One region of the Ochrobactrum quorumnocens genome, then DNA from elsewhere that is predicted to be linked to it. Evidence: predicted binding sites of a transcription regulator. Region 1 holds the regulator's gene; each other region holds the start of a gene.
What was found. The regulator PhoB, encoded in region 1, activates phosphate uptake and scavenging genes when phosphate is short. The targets are predictions, from matches to a motif close to TGTCATNNANCTGTCAT.
Positions count from the first base shown of each region.

Region 1 (5,684 bases):
CTGCTGATATTGACTCCGCCTATAAGGGGCAGATCGATTTTGAGGTTCCAGAAGCAAACCGCAAGGTTTCAGACCGTCAGTTTGAGTGGATCAAGACGCTTACCAATGAAGGCATCATGAGCCAGGCTTTCAACTGGGGCTTGTTTACCAATGGCGCTTCCAGTCGTCCTGAAACCTCTGGTCTCGGTGTTGCGCTTGTCGGTTCCTTCTACATGATGATGATCGTGCTGGTTCTCGCACTGCCTATCGGCGTGGCCGCTTCGATCTATCTTGAAGAATATGCCAAAAAGAACCGCCTCACGGATATTATCGAAGTCAATATCAACAATCTGGCAGCTGTTCCGTCGATTGTGTTCGGTCTGCTTGGGCTTGCAGTCTTCATCAACTTCTTCAATCTGCCGCGTTCAGCGTCAATTGTCGGTGGTCTGGTGCTGACATTGATGACGCTTCCTACAATCATCATTGCGACACGTTCCGCACTTCGCGCCGTGCCGCCGTCGATCCGCGCAGCAGCTCTTGGGCTTGGTGCTTCAAAAACGCAGATGGTGTTTCACCATGTGCTGCCGCTTGCAGCGCCCGGCATTCTGACCGGAACGATTATCGGTCTTGCTCAGGCGCTTGGTGAAACAGCACCATTGCTTCTGATCGGCATGGTGGCTTTCGTTGCCAATATGCCTGCAACGCCGATGGACCCTGCAACGGCTCTGCCTGTGCAGATCTTTATGTGGGCGAATGAAGCTGAGCGTGCCTTTGTAGAACGGACATCAGGCGCTATTATCGTCCTGCTCCTGTTCCTGGCAGTCATGAATATTGCAGCAATTATTCTGCGCCGCCGCTTTGAGCGCCGCTGGTAAACGGGAGAGAAATGATGAATCTCATGACCGAACGATCTCTCGAAAAAGCCGTAGGAGAAAAGATGAACGCCAACGCCCCCTCCATAAAGATGCGCGGCGACAAAGTCTGCGTGTTTTATGGCGAGAAACAGGCTCTGTTCGAAGTTGATCTGGACGTTCCGGAGAAGATGGTGACGGCGCTGATCGGTCCTTCGGGCTGCGGCAAGTCTACATTCCTGCGTTCGCTCAATCGTATGAACGATACGATCGAAGGCTGCCGTATCGCTGGCAAGATCACGCTCGACAACGAAGATATCTACGATCCGAAGATCGACGTTGTTGAATTGCGTGCTCGCGTTGGCATGGTGTTCCAGAAACCCAATCCGTTCCCAAAGACTATTTTTGAGAACGTGGCCTATGGTCCACGCATTCACGGTCTGGCACGCAACAAGACCGATCTCGAAGAAATCGTGGTCACCAGCCTCAAGAAGGCCAGCCTTTTTGAAGAAGTGAAGGATCGCCTGCACGATGCCGGAACCGGTCTTTCAGGTGGTCAGCAGCAGCGTCTGTGCATTGCACGTGCGATTGCGGTCAGCCCGGAAGTCATCCTGATGGATGAGCCGTGCTCAGCCCTTGATCCGATTGCGACTGCCAAGGTCGAAGAGCTTATCGACGAGCTGCGTCAGAACTACACGATCGTAATCGTCACACACTCCATGCAGCAGGCAGCTCGTGTTTCGCAGCGCACCGCAATGTTCCACTTGGGCAATCTGGTGGAAGTGGGCGACACGGATGTGATGTTCACTGCACCGACCGAGAAGCGTACGCAGGACTATATCACGGGTCGTTTTGGCTAAAATAATTGGAGCATTTCCAGCAAAAGTGTGAAGCGGTTTTGCGTAGGATAATGCGTGGTAAAGATGAGCAGGAGCGACGGCTGATTTGAGAAGACAGCTGTTCGGCTTCCCCGCAATTTAATTGAGGTCTATTATGGCGTCTCAGCATACCGTCACCGCTTACGACGAAGAACTGCAGTTCCTGACCCATAAGATCGCCGAAATGGGTGGTCATGCGGAACGTATGGTCGAGCAGTCCGTTGCAGCGATTGTCAACGCGGACAATGCGCTTGCTCAGCGCGTTATCTCCGATGATCTCATCCTTGATGCAAGCGAGCGTGAGATTGACGACAAGGCAGTCATGATCATTGCAAAGCGCCAGCCAATGGCTGTCGATCTGCGCGAGATTATCGGCTCGATCCGCATCTCCGCCGATCTGGAACGCGTTGGCGATCTTGGTAAAAACATCGCAAAGCGTGTTGCCGCCGTTTCGGAATCACGCCAGCCGGTCAAGCTCTATCGCGGGCTTGAAACTTTGGCCGAACTCGCTTTGACCCAGCTCAAAGATGTGCTCGACGCTTATGCAACGCGCTCGGTGCAGCAGATCAATGTCGTTCGCGACCGCGATGACGAAATTGACTCGATGTACACCTCGCTGTTCCGCGAGCTGCTCACCTATATGATGGAAGATCCGCGCAACATTTCAGCCTGCACGCATCTTCTGTTCTGCGCAAAGAACATTGAGCGCATCGGCGATCACGCAACCAACATTGCGGAGACGGTCTATTATATTGTGACCGGCCTGCAAATGCCTGCGGAACGCCCGAAAGAAGACCTGAGCCACGGCATTGTCGTGGATGAGGCGCGTAAATCCTAAGAACACTGGTGCCGCTATTTACGGCCCAGAATGTATGCATGAGTAAGAATAACGCGACGGCACGCGGTCGATCGGGGGCTTGTATCTTCCGCGGAGCCTAAGCGCATCCCAAAAAGTGTGAAGCGGTTTTTTGGATAAGATGCGCGGTGAAGAAAAAAGCGCATCCCAAAAAGTGCGAAGCGGTTTTTGGACAAGTTGCGCGGTGAAGAAAAAAGCGCATCCCGAAAAGTGCCGAGCGGTTTCGGCCAGGATCCGCGTTAAACAATGAGTTAGAGCGAAATCTGTTTCTATCAGATCGAAACGCGCTCTAAATTTTGGATAGGAAATACTGGATGTCACAGGCACCCAAGATTGCTGTGGTTGAAGACGAAGAAGCCCTGAGTGTGCTCTTGCGCTACAATCTCGAAGCCGAAGGCTATCAGGTTGATGCGATGTTGCGCGGCGATGAAGCCGAAATCACGCTGCGCGAAAACGTACCGGACCTTCTTATTCTGGACTGGATGCTTCCCGGTGTATCGGGGATCGAGCTTTGCCGTCGTCTGCGCCAATGGCCGGAAACCGAGCGCCTGCCGATCATCATGCTGACCGCGCGTGGCGAAGAAAGCGAACGTGTCCGGGGTTTGAGTGTCGGTGCTGACGATTATGTCGTAAAGCCCTTCTCGACGCCGGAACTGCTTGCGCGGGTTAAAGCCATGCTGCGCCGTGCCAATCCGAGCGTTCTCTCGCACGTGCTCAAGGTTGGGGACCTGGTTCTCGACCGTCAGCAGCACCGCGTCTACCGCAAGGAAAAGGAAGTCCGTCTCGGACCGACAGAGTTTCGCTTGCTCGAATATTTCATGATGTCACCGGGCCGCGTGTTCTCTCGCAGCCAGTTGCTGGATGGTGTCTGGGGTCCAGATATCTATGTCGATGACCGCACGGTTGATGTGCATGTTGGTCGATTACGCAAGGCGATCAATGTCGGTCGTGCCCTCGATCCAATCCGCACGGTGCGGGGCGCAGGCTATTCCTTCGGGTAATAAAGTCCCGACATGTAGAACGTCAAAGAAGCGGCCCGTTACTGAAAATGTGACGGGCCGTTTTGCATTAGAGCGCGTTTCGATCTGATTGGATCAGATCGGCGCTCTAATTATCTGTTTTAACGCGCATCTTTGTCCGAAAAACGTTTCACACTTTTCGGGATGCGCTCTAGGGTCCAGACTCAATTGAGCCACCATGTGACGATGGCAGCGATATAGCATGTGGCTGTAAAGTTCAGCATGAGCTTGTCATATCGTGTCGCGACCCTCCTCCAGTCCTTGAGGCGGCAAAAGGTGCGTTCGATGATGTTTCGGCGGCGGTAGGCAATTGGGTTGAAAGGTTTGATCCGCTTACGGGTCGGATTATTTGGAATGACCGGTTCAGTGCCGCGAGCTTTGAGAAAATCGCGTAACGCGTTGCTATCGTAAGCCGTATCGGCAGCGCACAGGTTGCTTGGCGGCAGTGGCTCAAGCAGTGGGATGGCAATGGGAGCGTCACCGCGCTGCCCAGGGGTTATTCTCAGTGCGACTGGGCGGCCACAACCATCGACAACAGCATGTATTTTTGTCGATCTGCCGCCTCGCGATCGACCGATGGCTTGAGCTTCCGCCCCCCTTTTCCGCCAGCAGCAGATCGGTGCGCCTTTGCGGTGGTGCTGTCGATCATGTGAATGTCGCGATTGGTCGTCTGCACCAGTGCTTCGAATAGTTGCCGCCATATGCCTTTGGCAGACCAACGATGGAAACGATTGTAGATGGTTGTCGAGGGACCGTAGACAGCGGGGCAATCCTGCCACCGACAGCCAGTGCGCAGCACATGGATGATGCCGCTAATCACCCGGCGGTCGTCAGTTCGATGCGCGCCGGGTTGGTTCGTTGGAAGCAAAGGAGCGATCACTGCCCATTGCCGATCATCAAGCCAGAATTCTCCTGCCATGCTCCAAAACTCCCGTTATCAGGAGAGTGAATCATGAAGAAGTAATTTGATCAAATGTTTAATTGGGTTTGGAGCCTAGAGCATAATCCAACCAGCGTGAACCGGGGATCGATAAGATTATGCTTCAAATAAAAGGGGGAGGGCGGCGGTCTGATAAATCAGATCGAAACGGCTCTAAGGGAGCGAGCGGCGCGACTCAGTCAAAGCCCTTCCGATTCGGAAATGGACATCCATAACGTGCCAAAATGACCAGTATCACGCGATGTTACATCGATCGTGACAAAGTTGAAGGAACCGTGAAATCGGTGCCAAAAACAGCATCTGAAAAGTTAAAAAACGTGGCTGCGTAAAATCTTGAAACATCAGCGAAATAAGGCAGCGATGTGGCCTGTATTTCAGCAAATTGAATCGCGTTAAATCAATAACTTATAAGATTTGCTAAATTACGTTAAGGATTTGTTAATAAATTTAAGGGGTTTGTGGGAGAAATTAAACTCTGGATTCGGGTTCGATTGGCCACCGTTTTGGTGGCTTTGTCATTTTAGGAATTTGACCGTTCGCCTTTTTTTGGCCTAAAAATTCCAAAACCTTGAATGCAATGAGTGACAGCAGAACGTTTATTTTTTGATTTTCGTTCTATTTGGCTGGAGCGCCGAGTGTCTCGATTGGATGCACAACGGCTGCTCTGTTAGTTCAGATCTGCTGCATAGTTTTATGCAGTGGCACCACAGCCAGGTTTCAAACGCCTTTTGCGGGGCGGAGGCCAGGTTGGATCAGTTAAGGGTCCTAACGATGAGACTGAGCCGTTGACGCGCGCTGCTAAGTGGAAACTGCCCGTTATTCTAGGGCTTCTGGTTGCTCCATTCGTGGTGACAGGTTGCACGACGACCGGAGGCACCGCCAAGACCAAAACGGAAAAGACGGCGGCGGCCAGCCACGTCAAGACGGTCAATGGTGTCAAGACTTTCACCTATACCGCCAGAGACCGCGAATGCCTCGAACGTGCGATGTTCTTTGAATCAAACCGTTCAAGCCCTGATGGCCTGATGGCTGTCGGCACTGTCGTTATGAACCGTCTCGCATCGGGCAGTTATCCGGATACGATCTGCGGCGTTGTCGGTCAGAAGAACCAGTTTGCACCGGGCGTTCTATCCCGCAAGATGAATTCCAAGGCTCTGCCGG
Region 1 is NZ_CP022604.1:2,538,654-2,544,337, forward strand. Features, by position in the region: gene pstA (phosphate ABC transporter permease PstA) at 1-854, shown strand, start outside; gene pstB (phosphate ABC transporter ATP-binding protein PstB) at 917-1,690, shown strand; gene phoU (phosphate signaling complex protein PhoU) at 1,824-2,546, shown strand; gene phoB (phosphate regulon transcriptional regulator PhoB) at 2,879-3,565, shown strand; partial or broken gene CES85_RS21880 (IS5 family transposase) at 3,817-4,502, opposite strand; gene CES85_RS21885 (cell wall hydrolase) at 5,309-5,684, shown strand, end outside.

Region 2 (5,684 bases), 790 kb from region 1:
GTGTTGATCTGCTTGTCAGCGGACAGCAAGACGGAAGTGGATGAAACGGTTGAGAAGGCCGTGAAGGCTGGCGGTCGGGCGGATCCTGCTGCAAAGCAGGATTATGGTTTCATGTATGGCCGCAGCTTTGAAGATCTCGATGGCCATATCTGGGAACTGATGTGGATGGATATGGAAGCAGCTGCCAAAGCCATGGGCTAACGCAAAGACATAGGGGCTGAGACATATGGGAGGAGAAATCCATGTCTGGTTTAACAGTCTGCCTCTGGTTTGATAATAAGGCCGAAGAGGCAGCCAATTATTACGTGTCGCTCTTCCGCGATTTGGGAAGACCGGCATCAATAGATGGCTTCATTCGGTTTGAACATGGCCATCAAACCGGAGGAACCGACGTCGTGACTGCAAATTTCACGCTCGATGGGCAGGCGATGACGGCCTTGAATGGCGGACCACAGTTCAAGTTCAATCCGGCCACGTCGCTTATTCTGAAATGCAAGGATCAAGCGGAACTTGATGCTTTTTGGGATAGGTTGCTGGAAGGCGGCTCGGCCATGGAATGTAGCTGGCTGACGGATAAATATGGCTTCGCTTGGCAAATTGTGCCGGAATTTCTGCTGGATATTTTGCAGGACGGTGCGTCAGACGTCAGACAGCGTGTCGCAAATGCCATGATGACAATGGTCAAGATTGATATCGCGACGTTGGAAGCTGCCCGAGACGCCCGTTAATTTTGCACGACCGCAACGGCATCATAACCATACAGCCAGTCCAGGTCTTTCAGGAAAGAATCTGGACTGCGTATGGCAAAAAGCATGTTGCGGCCGAGCGCAAAGACACCGGTCGCGTGATAGGCGAACCGGTTCAGCTGCCCACGTTTGGCGACAGCTGCGATCCGTTCCTTACGCACTTTGTCGAAATGCTGAAGTGCCGCTTGTTGATCGGCAGCGTCTAGTGCTTCTGCCAGTGTTGCCGCGTCTTCGATGGCCATGGCCGCACCTTGCGCCCCGAAAGGCGTAACAGCGTGAGAAGCATCACCAAGCAGGATTGTTCGTCCATCGCAGACGTATTGCGCATCCGGCATCTCGAACAATGGCCAATAGGTCCATTCTGGCGCTGTGGCGATCACATCGCGAACTGCTGGGTGCCATTTCTTGTAAATAAATTTGAGCTGCTCGTGGTCTCCGACCTTTGACCAGCCTTCGCCCGGATTTTCGCCGCCTGTTATCGCGACGAAATTGAAATGTGTCCCACCTTTGACCGGATAGGCGATGAAATGAACCTGTTTACCAAGCCATGCCGACACAGCTTTTTTCAGCGGCAGTACATTTGTGAAGGATGCGGGCAAATCACTGGTAGCGATCGTGCTGCGCCACGCGATATGTCCGCTGAAGCGGGCTTTGCTTTGCGCAGCATTTGCCCGTTCTGCAGACCATACACCGTCACATCCGAGCAGATAATGCGCTTCAATGGTCTCAGTTACGTTTCCGCGACGAACCTCAGCCTGTATCGCTTGGCCAATGACTTCGTGTCGAATGATTTCCGAGCCGAGATTAATGTCTATGGCCGGGTTTTCCACGCAAGCAGCAAGTAGAGCTGATTGCAGGTCGGCGCGGTGGCAGACAAGGTAAGGGTAATGCCAGCGCTTGAGTGCTTTATCGCCAAGCTCCATTGCGAGAAGAGGGCGTGCGCTGCGACTATCAATCAGGAAAAGCGCGTCAGGCGTAACAGCTTGTGTGGAAAGCCTGGTGGCAATGCCAAGGCGTTGCAGATGGCGCATGGCGTTCGGGGCCAATTGCAGGCCCGCACCAACTTCAGAGAGTGCATTGGCTTTTTCGAAAAGCTCTACTGACCAACCTCTGGCTGCAAGCTCAAGCGCTGCACTTAATCCTGCAACGCCTGCTCCTGCAATCAATATGCGCCCTTTGCCCAAGCTACTTTCAGGCAGCTTTGTCGGCAGGGGCTTCGTAGACACAGCCCGCTGGAACAGTTTCATCAGCATGAAGCTGCGCATTGTAGCGATAGAGCGTCGAGCAATAAGGGCAGACGACTTCGCTCTCATCACCCATGTCGAGGAAGACATGTGGATGATCGAAAGGAGGATTCGCGCCGACGCACATGAATTCCTTCACGCCGATCTCAATGGCATTATGGCCAGCGTCATTCTGGAAGTGTGGGATGATGTGATCGGACATGATACGCTCCGGTGCTTGTGGATCGCGACATCTGAATAGGATGGCTATTTGGGGTGGGTTTACCGCGAACGGCTTGTTTCTGGAAGCGTTTTCATCAATTCTGGAGACATTTCAAGCGGTTTGCTATCAAACTGTCATATGACAGCCATAGGCTTATGGTCGCGCCGGGATTTTCCGGTAAAAGCCGGGACAGGAAAAATGAACGAAAACAGCGTTATGGCACCCCAAACCACAGATTTGACCTCCGATGTGACCACAGAGGCAGCAACTGATGTTTCTGCGGGCAAGAACACCGGCAAAGTTCAAAACGCTCACGAAGCTTTGAACGATGACCAGACCTCGGCGCTGATGCAAAGCCCTGAGCGCTTCGTCAATCGCGAGTTTTCCTGGCTGCAGTTCAATCGCCGTGTTCTTGAAGAAGCTGCGAATATAACCCAGCCCTTGCTTGAGCGCCTAAGATTTCTGTCCATTTCAGCAGCCAATCTCGATGAGTTTTTCATGGTCCGCATTGCGGGGCTCGCTGCACAGGTGCGCGCTGGTGTTGCCATGCGCAGTGCTGATGGCCGCACTCCCCAAGAGCAGCTCGATTTTGTTCTGGAGGAGGTAGGACGTCTCCAGGAAGGCCAGCAGGAGCGTCTGCGCACGCTGCGTGAGGAGCTTGAAAAAGAGAGTATCGAAATCGTGCGTCCGTTGGCTTTGTCGAAGACGGAGAAGGACTGGCTTGAGAATCATTTCCTTGAGACGATTTTCCCGGTTCTGACTCCGCTTTCCATCGACCCGGCTCATCCGTTTCCGTTTATTCCCAATCTCGGCTTTTCCATTGCGCTGCAACTCGCGCGCCGCCTCGACAGCCATCCGATGACCGCACTCCTGCGTATTCCTGTTGCGCTCAGGCGTTTCATCCAGCTGCCGACCGAGCAACAGAATGCTTACCGTTTCATCACGATTGAGGATGCAGTCAGCCTGTTCATTGGCCGCCTTTTCCCGGGCTATGAAGTGCGTGGCGCAGGAACATTCCGCATCATTCGTGACAGCGATATCGAAGTGGAAGAAGAGGCGGAAGATCTCGTCCGTCTTTTTGAAACTGCGTTGAAGCGTCGTCGGCGCGGTCAGGTCATCCGTATTGAGTTTGACTCAGAAATCCCTGAGGCGCTGCGCGTCTTCGTTGCAACCGAGCTTGGCGTATCGGAAAACAGGATTAGCGTTCTGGAAGGCCTCCTTGCGCTCAACATGATTTCGGAAATCGTGTCGATTCCACGCGATGATCTCAAGTTCATATCCTACAATCCGCGCTTCCCAGAACGTATTCGCGAACATGGCGGCGATTGTTTCGCAGCGATTCGCGAGAAAGATATCGTTGTCCACCATCCATATGAATCGTTCGACGTTGTAGTACAGTTCCTGCGTCAGGCCGCTGCAGACCCGGACGTGCTGGCGATCAAGCAGACGCTTTATCGCACCTCCAATGACAGCCCGATTGTGCGCGCACTGGTTGATGCTGCTGAAGCAGGCAAGTCGGTTACGGCGCTTGTCGAACTGAAGGCGCGTTTCGATGAAGAAGCCAATATTCGCTGGGCACGTGATCTTGAACGCGCTGGCGTGCAGGTTGTGTTCGGCTTCATTGAGCTGAAAACACATGCGAAGATGTCGCTCGTGGTGCGTCGTGAAGACCAGAGACTGCGCACATATGTGCATCTGGGTACCGGCAATTATCATCCGATCACGGCGCGTATCTATACCGATCTGTCGTTCTTTACATCTGATCCCGATATTGCGCGCGATGTAGCGCATATTTTCAATTTCATCACGGGCTATGCGCAACCGGCTGAAGAGATGAAAATCGCTATTTCACCGCTGACGCTTCGCACGCGAATCCTCAAGCACATCGAAGACGAAATCACCAATGCGAAGGCCGGACAGCCTGCTGCGATCTGGATGAAGATGAATTCGCTCGTCGATCCACAGATTATTGATGCACTCTATAAGGCAAGTCAGGCAGGCGTTCACATCGATCTGGTGGTGCGTGGCATTTGCTGTCTGCGACCGGGTGTTCCGGGTCTCTCAGATAACATCCGCGCAAAGTCCATTGTTGGACGTTTTCTTGAGCACAGCCGCATATTTTGCTTTGGAAACGGGCATGACCTACCTTCCGGCAAGGCAATCGTCTATATCGGTTCAGCCGATATGATGCCACGCAATCTCGACCGCCGTGTTGAGACTTTGGTGCCCATCACCAATGCCACCGTGCATCAGCAAATCCTGTCGCAGATCATGTTTGCCAACATAATTGATAACCAGCAGAGCTATCAGCTACTTGCGGATGGTACCTCTCGCCGGATAGAAAAAGAAGCTGGAGAAGAAGCTTTCAACGCGCAGGAATATTTCATGACAAATCCAAGCTTGTCGGGTCGCGGAAAGTCGCTGAAGTCATCTGCCCCCCGCCTGATTGCGCATCGTAAACGTGCGCAGGCGGAAAGAAACACGACTTCATGAGTCCAGCAGTCGCACAAGGCCGTTTGAAAGGCCTCAAGCCCGTCGCGGTCATCGACATTGGGTCCAACTCGATTCGTGTCGTGGTTTATGAAGGCATCGTTCGTTCGCCGACGGTGCTTTTTAATGAAAAGCTTCTCTGTGGTCTTGGCAAGGGATTGGCCAAGACCGGCAAGCTTAATGAAAAATCTGTCGATATAGCATTGCGCGCTTTGAAGCGGTTCCGTGTTCTGGCCGAACAGGCTGGCGCGATTTCGATTCATGCGCTGGCAACCGCAGCCGCGCGCGAAGCGAAGAATGGTCCCGATTTTATCGCACAGGCTGAAGCCATTCTCGGTCGGCATATTGAAGTCTTGTCCGGCAAGGAAGAAGCCTATTATTCCGCACTCGGCATTATTTCCGGATTCTACAAGCCACAAGGCGTAACGGGCGACCTTGGCGGCGGCAGTCTTGAGCTGGTTGGTGTCAACGATCATGACGTAGGCGAGGGCATTACGCTTCCGCTCGGTGGCCTTCGGTTGCAGGACATGTCCAACGAACAGCTTCCCGAGGCTGCGAAGATCACCCGTACGGAACTTGCGCGCGCAACGCTTCTTGAACAGCATCAGGGGGAGGTGTTCTACGCAGTTGGCGGCACGTGGCGAAATCTCGCCAAGCTGCACATGACTGCCAAGCACTATACGCTTCATGTCATGCACGGATATGAGATGGACCCGGTGGAAGCGCAGAGTTTCCTAAAGCGTGTTGCAAAAGGCAATCTCGACACGATGCGCGGCATCGAAGCGGTGTCGAAAAACCGTCGCCAGCTTCTTGCTTATGGCGCAACCGTTCTGCTTGAAACTATTCGGCGTATGAAACCATCGAAGATCGTATTTTCGGCTCTTGGTGTGCGTGAGGGTTATCTTTATTCGCTGCTGCCGAAGAACGAGCAGAGGCTCGATCCTCTGCTGGCATCGGCGGAAGAACTGGCAATCCTGCGCTCGCGTTCACCGCGTCATGCGC
Region 2 is NZ_CP022604.1:741,469-747,152, forward strand. Features, by position in the region: gene CES85_RS13040 (VOC family protein) at 1-201, shown strand, start outside; gene CES85_RS13045 (VOC family protein) at 243-728, shown strand; gene CES85_RS13050 (FAD-binding protein) at 725-1,930, opposite strand; gene CES85_RS13055 (zinc-finger domain-containing protein) at 1,938-2,192, opposite strand; gene CES85_RS13060 (RNA degradosome polyphosphate kinase) at 2,541-4,685, shown strand; gene ppx (exopolyphosphatase) at 4,682-5,684, shown strand, end outside.
Region 2: CES85_RS13060 (RNA degradosome polyphosphate kinase) is a predicted target of PhoB. The motif match lies at 2,325-2,341, and genes of this name have one in related genera.

Region 3 (5,684 bases), 930 kb from region 1:
GACGCGTGCCAACCAGCCAGTGCCAAAGGTCGAAGCTGTGGACAATCCTTTCAGCCAAGTGGCGCGCGCATCACATAGTGCGTTGATGATCGCCTCAGGCGAGTGATCAGAAAGTGCGGCAAGGGTTTTAACGCCGATGACGCCATCTTCAGGCAGATTGACAATGCCTTGCAGCATTTTCGCCGCCCTGCCTGGCCCTGAGTTCACCGCAAAGTCGAATACCGCGTAATCAATGCCCGATGGGAGATCATCACCATCGATCTTGTTCCAGAATTGTTGCTGATAGATTTTCGTGGCTTCTGCTTGTGTAAGGTCCATCACATCTGATGTAGATATCGGGTGTCCCCGCCATGCCGAGAGTGTCGCTATGGTAATTCCCATATTGGTAGCGCCGCCGGGGTCATGTGGATTGTCGACATAACCACCTTCTTCACTAAAAATATAGGGTATAATTTTTTTGAAGTTAGGCTTCATCTCTGAAATCCCTAATTTATATAATGTAAAAATAAATAATACTTATAATTAACCGATATTACTCCATAGTTTGGGTAAATAATATTGATTTGTTTTGAATGTGCGTTGAAGAACGTTACGTCTAGTGGATTGAATTTGACATGTGAATCCCGACCGACACAAATGCTGTTTCAAACGTCAAATTCGAAAAATCCACTAGATTCAAATGCTTGCTAATGGTCTTTTTGATTCCGAAATTTCTTTAAAGCATTTTCAGCCAAAGTAGGAACCGGTTTTGCGTTCGGGAATGCGTAAAAACAAATAGTTACAGCGGTTCCAACGATTCAATATTAACTGGAACCGCTTTAACGCTTGTATCGAGGGATGAAAATGTCGGGCTCAGACCACTAGATACTTCCGGTTTAGTTGCATTCGCTCTTGCGCAGCACGCGCCGATGCGGCTTGATGCGGCTCTCGAAAACGCATCAAAATGGGCGAACAAAGTGACATCGGAAATTTTTGGATATGCACCGGACGGGCAGGCGGTTCATCGGCTTACAATAGCCAATGGTTCGCTCGAAGCGAAGATCATTACATGGGGCGCAGCTGTTCAGGATTTGCGCATGGAAGGTCATGATGCGCCATTGGTTATTGGCTATCGTGATTTTGCCGATTATCCAGCGCACTCGCCCCATTTAGGCGCAATCGCCGGTCGCTTTTCCAATCGCATCCGCAATGCGCGGTTTGTGCTTGATGGAAAGACATATGATGTCGAGGCGAATTTTCAGGGAATTCATAATCTGCATGGCGGCAGCAAAGGCCTTGGAAACCGCGTCTGGAAAGTCACCGGCTCTGGATCTGATTTCGTTACGCTCGCCACACTTGCAGCCGATGGAGAGATGGGGTTCCCCGGTAATCTCAATGTAAGCTGCACCTATATGCTCAATGCAAAGGGTACTTTGATTGTGCGTCTTGAAGCAGTGACGGATAAGCCAACGGTGTGCAATCTTCTCCATCACAGCTATTTCAATCTTGATGATGGCGGAGAGGGCGACATACTCGATCACCAGTTAAAGATCGAAGCCGATGCCTATATGCCGGTCGATGAGGCACTGATTCCCGATGGGCGCATTTTGCCCGTCAAAGACACGCCTTATGATTTCCGCGATTTCCGTCCAGTCCGCTTCAAGGAGGACGGCAAGCAAGTCGAATATGACAGCAATTTCTGCATGACGGCGGCACGCGGTCCGTTGCGCCCCTGTGCGTCCGTTAAAGGTGCGCGGTCCGGTATTCGCCTTGATGTTGAGACGACGGAGCCTGGCGTTCAGTTTTATGCCGGCAATACAATGGCCAATGATTGCATTGGTTTAATGGGCAAGCCTTACGGCAAGCATGCAGGGTTCTGTCTGGAGCCGCAGGTCTGGCCGGGTTCGCTGGAATATTCCTACGTTCCTCAAGCGATCTTACGTCCGGGCGAAGTTTACGCCCAGACGAGCCATTTTACGTTTACGCGGGATTAGTTTCGTTGAGATAAGCGGCGCGTGCGTGTTCCATTGGAGCCAGCGCGCCGCGAATTTCCACTACGCGCGCTGCAACTGCATGTGCTTTGCGTGCAGCTTCAACGGGCGATAAGCCTTCAATACGTGCGGCAAGATAACCACCGTTAAAGCTGTCACCAGCACCTGTCGTATCAACCGCATTGGCTTTGACGGATGGAATGAGGGTTTGCTCGCCGTCCGCTATAACAAGCGCGGGCTCTGTGCCGTCCTTGACCACAATTTCCTTCACACCAAGACCAATAAGTCTTTCCGCACAGGCCTGCGCCGTCGCATCGCCAAAGAGCGCCTGTTCATCGGGGAAAGTCGGCAGCGCGATATCGGCAATCTGCATGGCTTCGCTGATGACTTTCTTTGCGACCTCGCGATCAGGCCAGAGCTGATGGCGGAAATTCGGATCAAATGCGATGCGGGCGCCTTCTGCGCGGCATTCACGTAAGATTTCGAACAGAGTTTCGCGATGTTCCGGGAAGACGATGGCAATTGAAATGCCCGAGAAGTAGATCATATCGCGGCCAGCCAGGCTGGCTTTTAAGGCATTTCGGTCGTTTGCGAGGCGTCGCGCTGCTGCATCACTGCGCCAATAGGTGAACGAACGTTCTGCGCCATTGAGCGTGATCGCATATAGCCCAGGATGGACGCCCTTGATAATGGGGCTGTGCGCAATGCCGATGCCATTTGATGTGAGGAAAGCACGTTGCTTCTGCGAGAAATCGTCCTCGCCAAATGCGCTGACATATTCCACGGGATACGATTGGTCTTTCAGCGCGCGCATGTACCAGGCGGTGTTCAGTGTGTCGCCGGCATATCCCATGCGCCATTGATCATCGCCACCGCCGGACAGTTCGATCATGCACTCACCGATCGACGCAAAGCCACCCATAGTTATCTCCTCGTTTCTATCCGCACGTACGCCTACAGTATCAGTCCAAAAATCTGAACCAGTTTTTGGAAAGCACCATGCGTAGGTTCAATAATTTAGAGCGTTGAAGAAGTGCAGGGTACTCCATAGGAATTTGCGGTGATGTAAAATCCAGATGTCACTTACCCTTTATCGACTTGCCACAATCTGCGTGTAACGATCCCGCCAAGAGAGGAATCACTATGCGTTACGCGATTTATTTCACGCCGCCGTCAGGCGATGCGCTTTTGAAAGTTGCCGCCAACTGGCTTGGGCGAAGTGCGTTTAGTGGAGAGCCGGTTAAGGTTCCTGCGATTCGAACGCTTGCGGCCGAAGATATTGCCGCACTGACCGAGGAGCCGCGCCGCTATGGTTTTCATGGCACGTTGAAAGCGCCTTTCCGATTGGACGAGACCTATCAGGAAAGCGATTTGCTTTCCGCGCTGATGTATTTCGCATCTTCGAGCGCGCCATTCGTCATACCACGCCTGAAATTGCAGGGTATTGGCCCGTTCTTTGCGCTCGTGCCGGAAGAGCCTGTGGCTGAACTCAATCAGCTTGCCAATGACGTGGTGGTTTCGTTTGATCGTTTTCGCGCGCCATTGCGGGATGCGGAAATTGCCAAGCGTCGTCCAGAACGATTGAGCGAAGGGCAGCGCCAGAACCTTGATCGCTGGGGCTATCCTTACGTTTTCGATGAGTTTCGCTTTCATATGACGCTGACCGGACCAGTCGATGAAAAGCAGCGGCCGCATGTCGAACGCGTGCTTGACGACTTTTTTGCGCCTGTTCTGGATGATCCGGTAGAAATCGCCAATCTTGCGCTCTTTGTGGAACCGGAAAAAGGCGCACCATTCGAGATTCATTCGCTGCATCCGATGACCGGTGGTACTAAGGTGTCAAAACGGTCCTCTCGGGCTGTGGGAAGGCCTTGAGGAATGACGACGGAAACTGTTCTAAAAAATGCAAATATTGTTCTGCCTGACGAAGTAATCAGCGGTACCGTTAAAATAGCTGATGGTGTCATCGTTGATATTTCATCCGGCTCGTCCGTGTCTGGTAAAGACATGGAAGGGGATTATTTGACGCCGGGACTGGTCGAGTTGCACACTGACCATCTCGAAGGCCATTATGCGCCACGCCCGAAAGTGCGCTGGAATCCGATTGCTGCGGTTCAGGCTCATGACGCGCAGATTGCCGCTTCCGGCATTACGACAGTCTTTGATGCTTTGCGGATCGGCTTCGACGATGAAGCGCAGACGGGTATTGATGATATGCGTAAGCTGTCATCAGCAATCGCAGAGGGGCGTGAGGCAGGACGTTTGCGCGCCGACCATTTTCTGCACTTGCGGTGCGAGGTTTCAGCACCTGATTGCCTGAGTGCATTCGAGCGGTTTGGCGTGCATCCGCTGGTCAAACTGGTTTCACTGATGGATCATGCACCGGGACAGCGGCAGTTCACGGATATTGAAACCTACAAATCCTACTACATGAGCAAGCTCAGAGTGACCGAAGAAGAATTCATACGCTATTGCGAAAAGCGTATGGGCCAGTCACAGCGACATTCGGCACCGACCCGCAAGGCGATTGCCAGTGATTGCCTTGAGCGCGGCATCGTTCTGGCCAGCCACGATGACGCCACAGCGGATCACGTTGCAGAAGCAAGTACGCAGGGAATTCGCGTTGCTGAATTTCCAACAACACATCTGGCCGCCAAGGCATCCAAGGAAGCGGGTATGTCGGTTCTGATGGGCGCGCCCAATGTGGTGCGTGGTGGTTCGCATTCTGGCAATGTTTCGGCACGCGAATTGGCTGAAGCCGGTCATCTCGATATTATTTCGTCTGATTATATTCCGGCAAGCATGATGCAATCGGCATTCTTCATGGCAGATGTCATGGAGCAAATTACGCTTCCACAGGCGATCAAGCTGGTATCAAGCAATCCGGCAAAAGCCGTTGGCCTGCAGGATCGTGGTGAAATCGCAATTGGAAAGCGTGGTGATCTGGTGCGTGTGCAGATTGCCGAGCACGTACCGATCATTCGCACCGTTTGGCGCGAAGGACGGCGCGTGATCTGACACGCGCCGTTTATTTGTTTCAGGTCTCAGCATCTGTCAGTGAAAGTTGCCCTGTTACATCGTCCACAGACAGCTTAAGTTCGAGATAGCTGTTGATGCTTTTGTGCGATGTTTCCGGCGAATGCGGGTGCGTTGCCGTTACGACAACGACGCGCGCACCAGCGGTTTCGCCAGCGACAATGCCAGCTGGGGCATCTTCAAACACAAGACAATTATGAGGATCGAAGCCGAGCCTCTTTGCACCGAGCTGGAAGCATTCAGGGCTTGGTTTTCCACGCTCAACATCTTCAGCGGAAACAATTGTCTTAGGCATTGGCAAGCCTGCGGCCTGCAAACGCCGCCGCGCCAGTTCAATTGGTGCCGAGGTAACGATTGCCCAGCGATTTTCCGGTAGCGAGTTCAGGAAGTCAAGCGCACCTTCAATGGCTACGATCCCATCCAGATCAGCCATTTCCGCATCAAGCAGGATTTTGGCCTCCGTGTCTGGATCAAGATGTGGCAGGCCCAGTCTGCGGACGGTATCGACAGCACGCACGCCATGAATGGTTGGAACAAATGTGACCGGATCAATACCATGACGGATTGCCCATTCGCCCCAGACACGCTCAGTTGCTGCAATGGAACTCAGCACTGTGCCGTCCATATCGAACAGAAAAGCGTCGAATGTTTTGTTGAAGGGAGATAGGTCGGTCAAAA
Region 3 is NZ_CP022604.1:879,015-884,698, forward strand. Features, by position in the region: gene CES85_RS13705 (glycoside hydrolase family 108 protein) at 1-474, opposite strand, end outside; gene CES85_RS13710 (aldose epimerase family protein) at 957-1,973, shown strand; gene CES85_RS13715 (sugar kinase) at 1,960-2,892, opposite strand; gene CES85_RS13720 (DUF1045 domain-containing protein) at 3,114-3,845, shown strand; gene CES85_RS13725 (alpha-D-ribose 1-methylphosphonate 5-triphosphate diphosphatase) at 3,849-4,988, shown strand; gene CES85_RS13730 (HAD family hydrolase) at 5,008-5,682, opposite strand.
Region 3: CES85_RS13720 (DUF1045 domain-containing protein) is a predicted target of PhoB. The motif match lies at 3,048-3,064, and genes of this name have one in related genera.

Region 4 (5,684 bases), on a different replicon from region 1:
TTGTAGGAAATCTGTTTCCATGCCGCAGCACCCACAATCATGGCCATCGCCTGATTACCATTAAGCAGTGGGTCCCATGCAACTCCGTAGCTGCGCAGCAGATACGCAAGCGTACCCATGGCAGGATTGAACATGAAAAGCCAAAGCATACCAGCAACAGCGGGTGCCACAGCGTAAGGCCAGATCAACAATGTACGATAAAATGTCTTGCCGCGAATGACACGGTCAGCGGCCGTTGCAAGCAACAATGCTGCGCCCATGGCTACAAATGCGGTCAAAAGATTAAAGACAATCGTTACCTTGAAGGAATGCAGATAATTGGGATCAGCCAGAACGGTGGTGAAGTTGGCGAGCCCAACGAATGTAGATTTCAGTCCAAATGCGTCTTCGCGCATGAATGACTGATAAATCGCCTGACTTGCTGGCCAAAAAAAGAAGATCACAGTCAATATGATCTGCGGAGCCAGCAGGAAGTAGGGTAAGATCTTGTTTGGAAACGTGACTTTCTGCACGGGAAGTTTCCTTGCGGATAGCAATGCCGCCAAACCCTTTTAAGGGCAGGCGGCACGCTCTAGTTCATCAGATTATTGTGCTGCTGCAATCGCTTCGTTTGCGCGTTTTACGGCGTTATCAAGCGCAGTCTTTGCATCCTGCTTACCGCCTAGCATGGCTTCGAATTCCTCATTGAGGATATCGCGAACCTGCGGCAGGTTGATGAGACGCACACCCTTGGAGTTTTCCGTTGGTGCTTTGCCCATCATCTGGAGGATGGGTGTTTCACGGCCCGGATTCTTTTCATAGAAATCCGAGTTCTTCGTTGCTTCATAAGCAGCCATCGTCACTGGCAAGTAGCCCGACTTTTCATGCAGCTTCTGCTGAATTTTGGTCTGCGAAAGGAAGTTGAAGAACTGAGCAATGCCCTTGTACTGCTCATCGCTGAGGCCAGCAAAGACCCAGAGGCTGGCACCACCCGGGATAGTGTTCTGCGGGCCATGGCCTTCATAGTAAGGAAGCTGGCCAATGCCGTAGTTCATGCCTGACTTGATGACATCACCGAGGCCGCCCGAAGATTCCGTCAGCATTGCGCATTCGCCCGAGGTGAAGAGCTGTTTGGCTTCAGAAACGCGCCCGCCATAACGGAAAGTGCCGTCTTTGGCCAGATCAGCGATGGCTTGGAAATGCTCAACGAAAAGCGGTTCGTTGATCTTGAGTTCGACGTTGGTGCCGCCGAGGCCGTTTTCATTGGTGCCGTAGGAAACATTGTTCCAGGCAGCAAAGTTTTCAGTCTGAATCCAGGTGAGCCAGGTCGAAGTGAAGCCGCAGGCAGATGCACCGCTCGACTTGATCTTCTTGGCTGCTTCAAAAACTTCCGGCCAGGTCTTTGGTGGGTTGTTTTCGTCAAGGCCAGCTTTTTTGAAAGCGTCCTTGTTGTAATAAAGGATCGGCGAAGACGAATTGTATGGGAAGGACAGCATTGTGCCGTCTGGCTTCGAATAATAGGCAACGATACCCGGCAGGTACTGCGACTTGTCGAACTTGAAGCCGCCCTTTTCGAGCACTTCAGCTGCTGGAACCATCGCGCCTTCGGCGGCCATCATGACGCCGCTACCGGCATCGAAAACTTGAATGATTGCTGGTGGCTGCTTTGAACGGAATGCGGCGATGCCTGCGTTCAACGTTTCAGGATAGCTGCCCTTATAGACCGGAACGATTTTGTATTCGCTCTGGCTTTCATTGAACTCTTTGGAAAGTTCATTGACCATTTCGTTGTTGGCACCGGTCATGCCGTGCCACCAGCTAAGCTCCGTCTGTGCGAAAGCCTGCGAACCAATGGTGAGGGCAAGGGCGCCAGTCAGCGCCGAAGTCGTGATCAGACGGGTAAGCATATTTCCTCCTCGGAAATGAGGTTGCGTGAACATCGAGAGTGGAATCCACCGCTCAGGGTGCCGGAACCTGCATTATTGTTATTACACTTATATGACTGCAATTTCACTGGATCAACTTCTAGATCGCTTTAATAGAATAAAACCGAAAATGTTAATGGTTAAAAGGAAAAAAAACGAAAAAGAATCGATAATATTGGGGAGAAGATGTGGATAGCTTTTCAAGATATCGCTTTAGCATAACAACAACAGCTCTTGGCCCTTTAGCCAACTCACAAACTGTGCCCTCGTCCATTCTTCACTCTGCAGAATTGAAACGACCTTCCTGCTCCCATCAAGAGCGCTATATAAAATTCAGTAAACTCAGGGGCTTGCGTGAGTGCAAGAATCTCAATTATGTGGCTCCCAACCTGTGAGGATTGCTGTTGGTGGCGCTCAATATATAGTCAACCCTTACAACCAGGAACTAGAGTATTCGCATATATGGAGCAGTTTTCTGTTCCGGAAACCGCATGACGGAGTTTTTATGCCCATTCGCACTGACTGGAATGCAGCTTCATTGTCTGCAAAGCTTTATTCCAGAACATGGGGCAAGAACGAACCTGGCGGCGTTATTATCGGGTTTGATCCGCAGGGCGTGAAGTTTGCATATGCCGGTGGCTTGGAAAGTCTCGCGACAGGCGTTCCTTTTACAGCCAACACGGTTGTTCGTTACGCATCCATAACCAAGCATATTTTCTGTGCCATGGTACTGCACCATGCCGATGTGATTAGCCTCAATGATCGGCTTGGAGATCATCTGCCGGAGCTGCAAAGCCCATTAGCTGACGTTTCTGTCGGACGGGCGCTTGATATGACGGCGGGTTTGCCGGATGTGCGCGAGTGCCTGACGCTTTTGGGGCTGTCTGTCTACACGCATACCAATGCGGAAAGCCTTCTAGAATTTCTTTCAACAATCAACCGGCTGAACTTTAACGCCGGTAGCGAAATTTCCTATTCAAATACCGGTTATAGGCTTGTTGAAGCAGCCTTTGAGCGTAAAGGACTATTTTTCAAGGATTTTGTGAAATCCGATATCAGCGATTCCATTGATGTCCCCAATGTTTGGGCCGATCCTGTCAAAGGACTTGCGCCGGGTTATTGGAAGTCTGGAGACAAATGGCAGGAAAGTGCGGCTGGCCTTCAGCTTTCCGCGTCAGGCAGTCTTGCAGGTAGTGGTATGGCGCTGACTAAATGGGCGCAGACTCTCCTGGAAGACCAAGGGTCGTTAAACGAATTGCTTTCGAGACTTTCGATCGAGCGGTTTCTCAACGATGGTCGACCGACCGGCTATGGTCTCGGTTTGCGCTGGAATGAAATTGACGGAAAGCGCTTCATTGGTCATGGCGGATCGCATCCGGGTTACAAAAGCTATTTTATGCTTGATCCGGCTGAGAAAACCGGCATGATAGTTGTTAGTAACCGCGAAGACGCTGACACTTATAAAATCGCGCGTGACTGCATGGCAGCGCTCAACGGGTTGGATCTGCCTGATACCAGCTGCACTATTCCAGACGGATTATACGTAACGGAAGCCGGGCCATTCTGGATCGAGATGCGTGAAGGCGTCGCCAATTACCTTGGTGCTGAAGATCGTCTCTACAATATCGGCGATGATTGGTTCTCGTCGTTGTCACCGTCATCGCCAATGAAGCTGCGTTGGACTGGTGATGCGCTGCAAGGCGAAATCGGCCATGTAGCGCGCGAATTGAAGTCTGTAACCGCTCGCCCCGCAGGCAAAGAGTTTGATGGCCAGTGGGCCGCACGACTTTATGGTGCCTCCTTCACCATCGATAACGGCCATATCATTATGGGAATTGGCCCAACGCGACAGGTCATGCCATTGGAAGACCTCGGAAATGGCCGGGCGTTGTTCACATTGCGCGATGGGCCTTGGCACAAGCGCATCTGTATCCATATGCTCGACAAAGATCGTCTTGAACTGGTTCTTAACCGCAGCCGCATGATTGAATATCAGCGTTGAACAAGCTTCATTGTGTTATTTTCGGAAAATTGATTCCGAAAATGATGTGAATGGAGTGAGCCAATGCTTGAGCAGATGATCGATCAAGGTGCCGGTCGCGAACCCGCCGATATCGTATTGAAAGGCGGCCGCTTCTTCGATCTCGTGACGGGCGAACTCGTTGAAAGCGATATTGCGATTAGCGGTGATCGCATCGTGGGCACCTTTGGCACCTATCGGGGCAAGCAGGAAATCGATATTTCGGGCCGCATCGTCGTGCCGGGTTTCATCGACACGCACCTGCATATTGAATCATCCAATGTGACCCCGCATGAATTTGATCGCTGCGTACTGCCACAAGGTGTCACCACAGTTATTTGCGATCCGCACGAAATCGCCAACGTTCTGGGCGTCGAAGGCCTACAATACTTCCTCGATAGCTCGCTGGAAACGATCATGGATATTCGGGTGCAGCTTTCAAGCTGTGTGCCTGCAACCCATATGGAAACCTCTGGTGCCGAACTTCTGATCGACGATCTGCTGCCTTTTGCCGACCACCCCAAGGTTATTGGGCTTGCTGAGTTCATGAACTTTCCGGGCGTCTTGTCGAAAGACCCTGAATGTATGGCGAAGCTCAAAGCCTTTCAGGGACGCCACATAGATGGTCACGCGCCACTGCTGCGAGGGCTAGATCTGAATGGCTATATCGCAGCCGGTATCCGCACTGAACACGAGGCGACAAGTGCTGAGGAAGCGCTCGAAAAGATGCGCAAGGGTATGCATGTGCTTGTGCGTGAAGGTTCGGTTTCCAAAGACCTGCATGCTTTGATGCCGATTATCACAGAGAGGCACTCGCAGTTTCTGGCGCTTTGCACGGATGACCGCAATCCACTCGATATCGCTGATCAGGGCCATCTTGATTATCTCATCCGCACGGCAATTGCTGGTGGTGTTGAACCGCTTGCTATTTATCGCGCGGCAAGTGTTTCGGCAGCGCGCGCTTTCGGGCTGTTTGATCGCGGACTTGTTGCGCCGGGGCAGCGCGCCGATCTCGTGATCGTCGACACTCTTGAAGGCTGCAATGCTGAAATCGTTCTGTCTGCGGGCAGGGTGGTTTCGGAAGAACTGTTCTCAACGCGTGGATCAGTTGCGGAAGTCGGTCGCAACAGCGTGAAAGCGCCAACTGTTAGTGCATCAAGCTTCAGATCACAATCCAACAGTGGAAAGACGCGTGCAATCGGCATTATTCCGGGCAAGATCATTACCGAAAGCCTCGAGTTTGATCTGAAAGTCGGAGCGCATGGCGTTGAACCAGATCTTGATCGCGACGTTGTCAAAATCGCAGTGGTTGAACGGCATGGAAAGAATGGCAATATCGCTACCGGTTTCGTGCATGGATTTGGCTTGAAAGCAGGTGCGATTGCTTCAACTGTCAGCCATGACAGCCATAATATCTGCGTGGTCGGTGTGTCGGACGAAGATATCGCCGCTGCCGCTAACCGACTTGGTGAAATTGAAGGCGGTTTTGTAGTGGTTCTTGACGGTAAAGTATTGGCTGAAATGCCGCTACCAATCGCTGGGCTGATGAGCATAGAGCCTTATGAAACCGTGCGTGAACAGCTTCGCGAACTGCGACATGCGGCTGAAGAGCTCGGTTCGGTTTTAGAAGAACCATTTTTGCAGCTAGCGTTTGTTGCTCTGCCGGTCATCCCGCATCTGAAGATCACGGATCGCGGGCTTGTCGATGTCGATAAGTTTGAATTCGTCGGCAATTAGTCGGACTAATAAAATTGTCATAA
Region 4 is NZ_CP022603.1:331,824-337,507, forward strand. Features, by position in the region: gene ugpA (sn-glycerol-3-phosphate ABC transporter permease UgpA) at 1-512, opposite strand, end outside; gene ugpB (sn-glycerol-3-phosphate ABC transporter substrate-binding protein UgpB) at 585-1,886, opposite strand; gene CES85_RS01700 (serine hydrolase domain-containing protein) at 2,410-3,906, shown strand; partial or broken gene ade (adenine deaminase) at 3,948-5,661, shown strand.
Region 4: ugpB (sn-glycerol-3-phosphate ABC transporter substrate-binding protein UgpB) is a predicted target of PhoB. The motif match lies at 1,967-1,983, and genes of this name have one in related genera.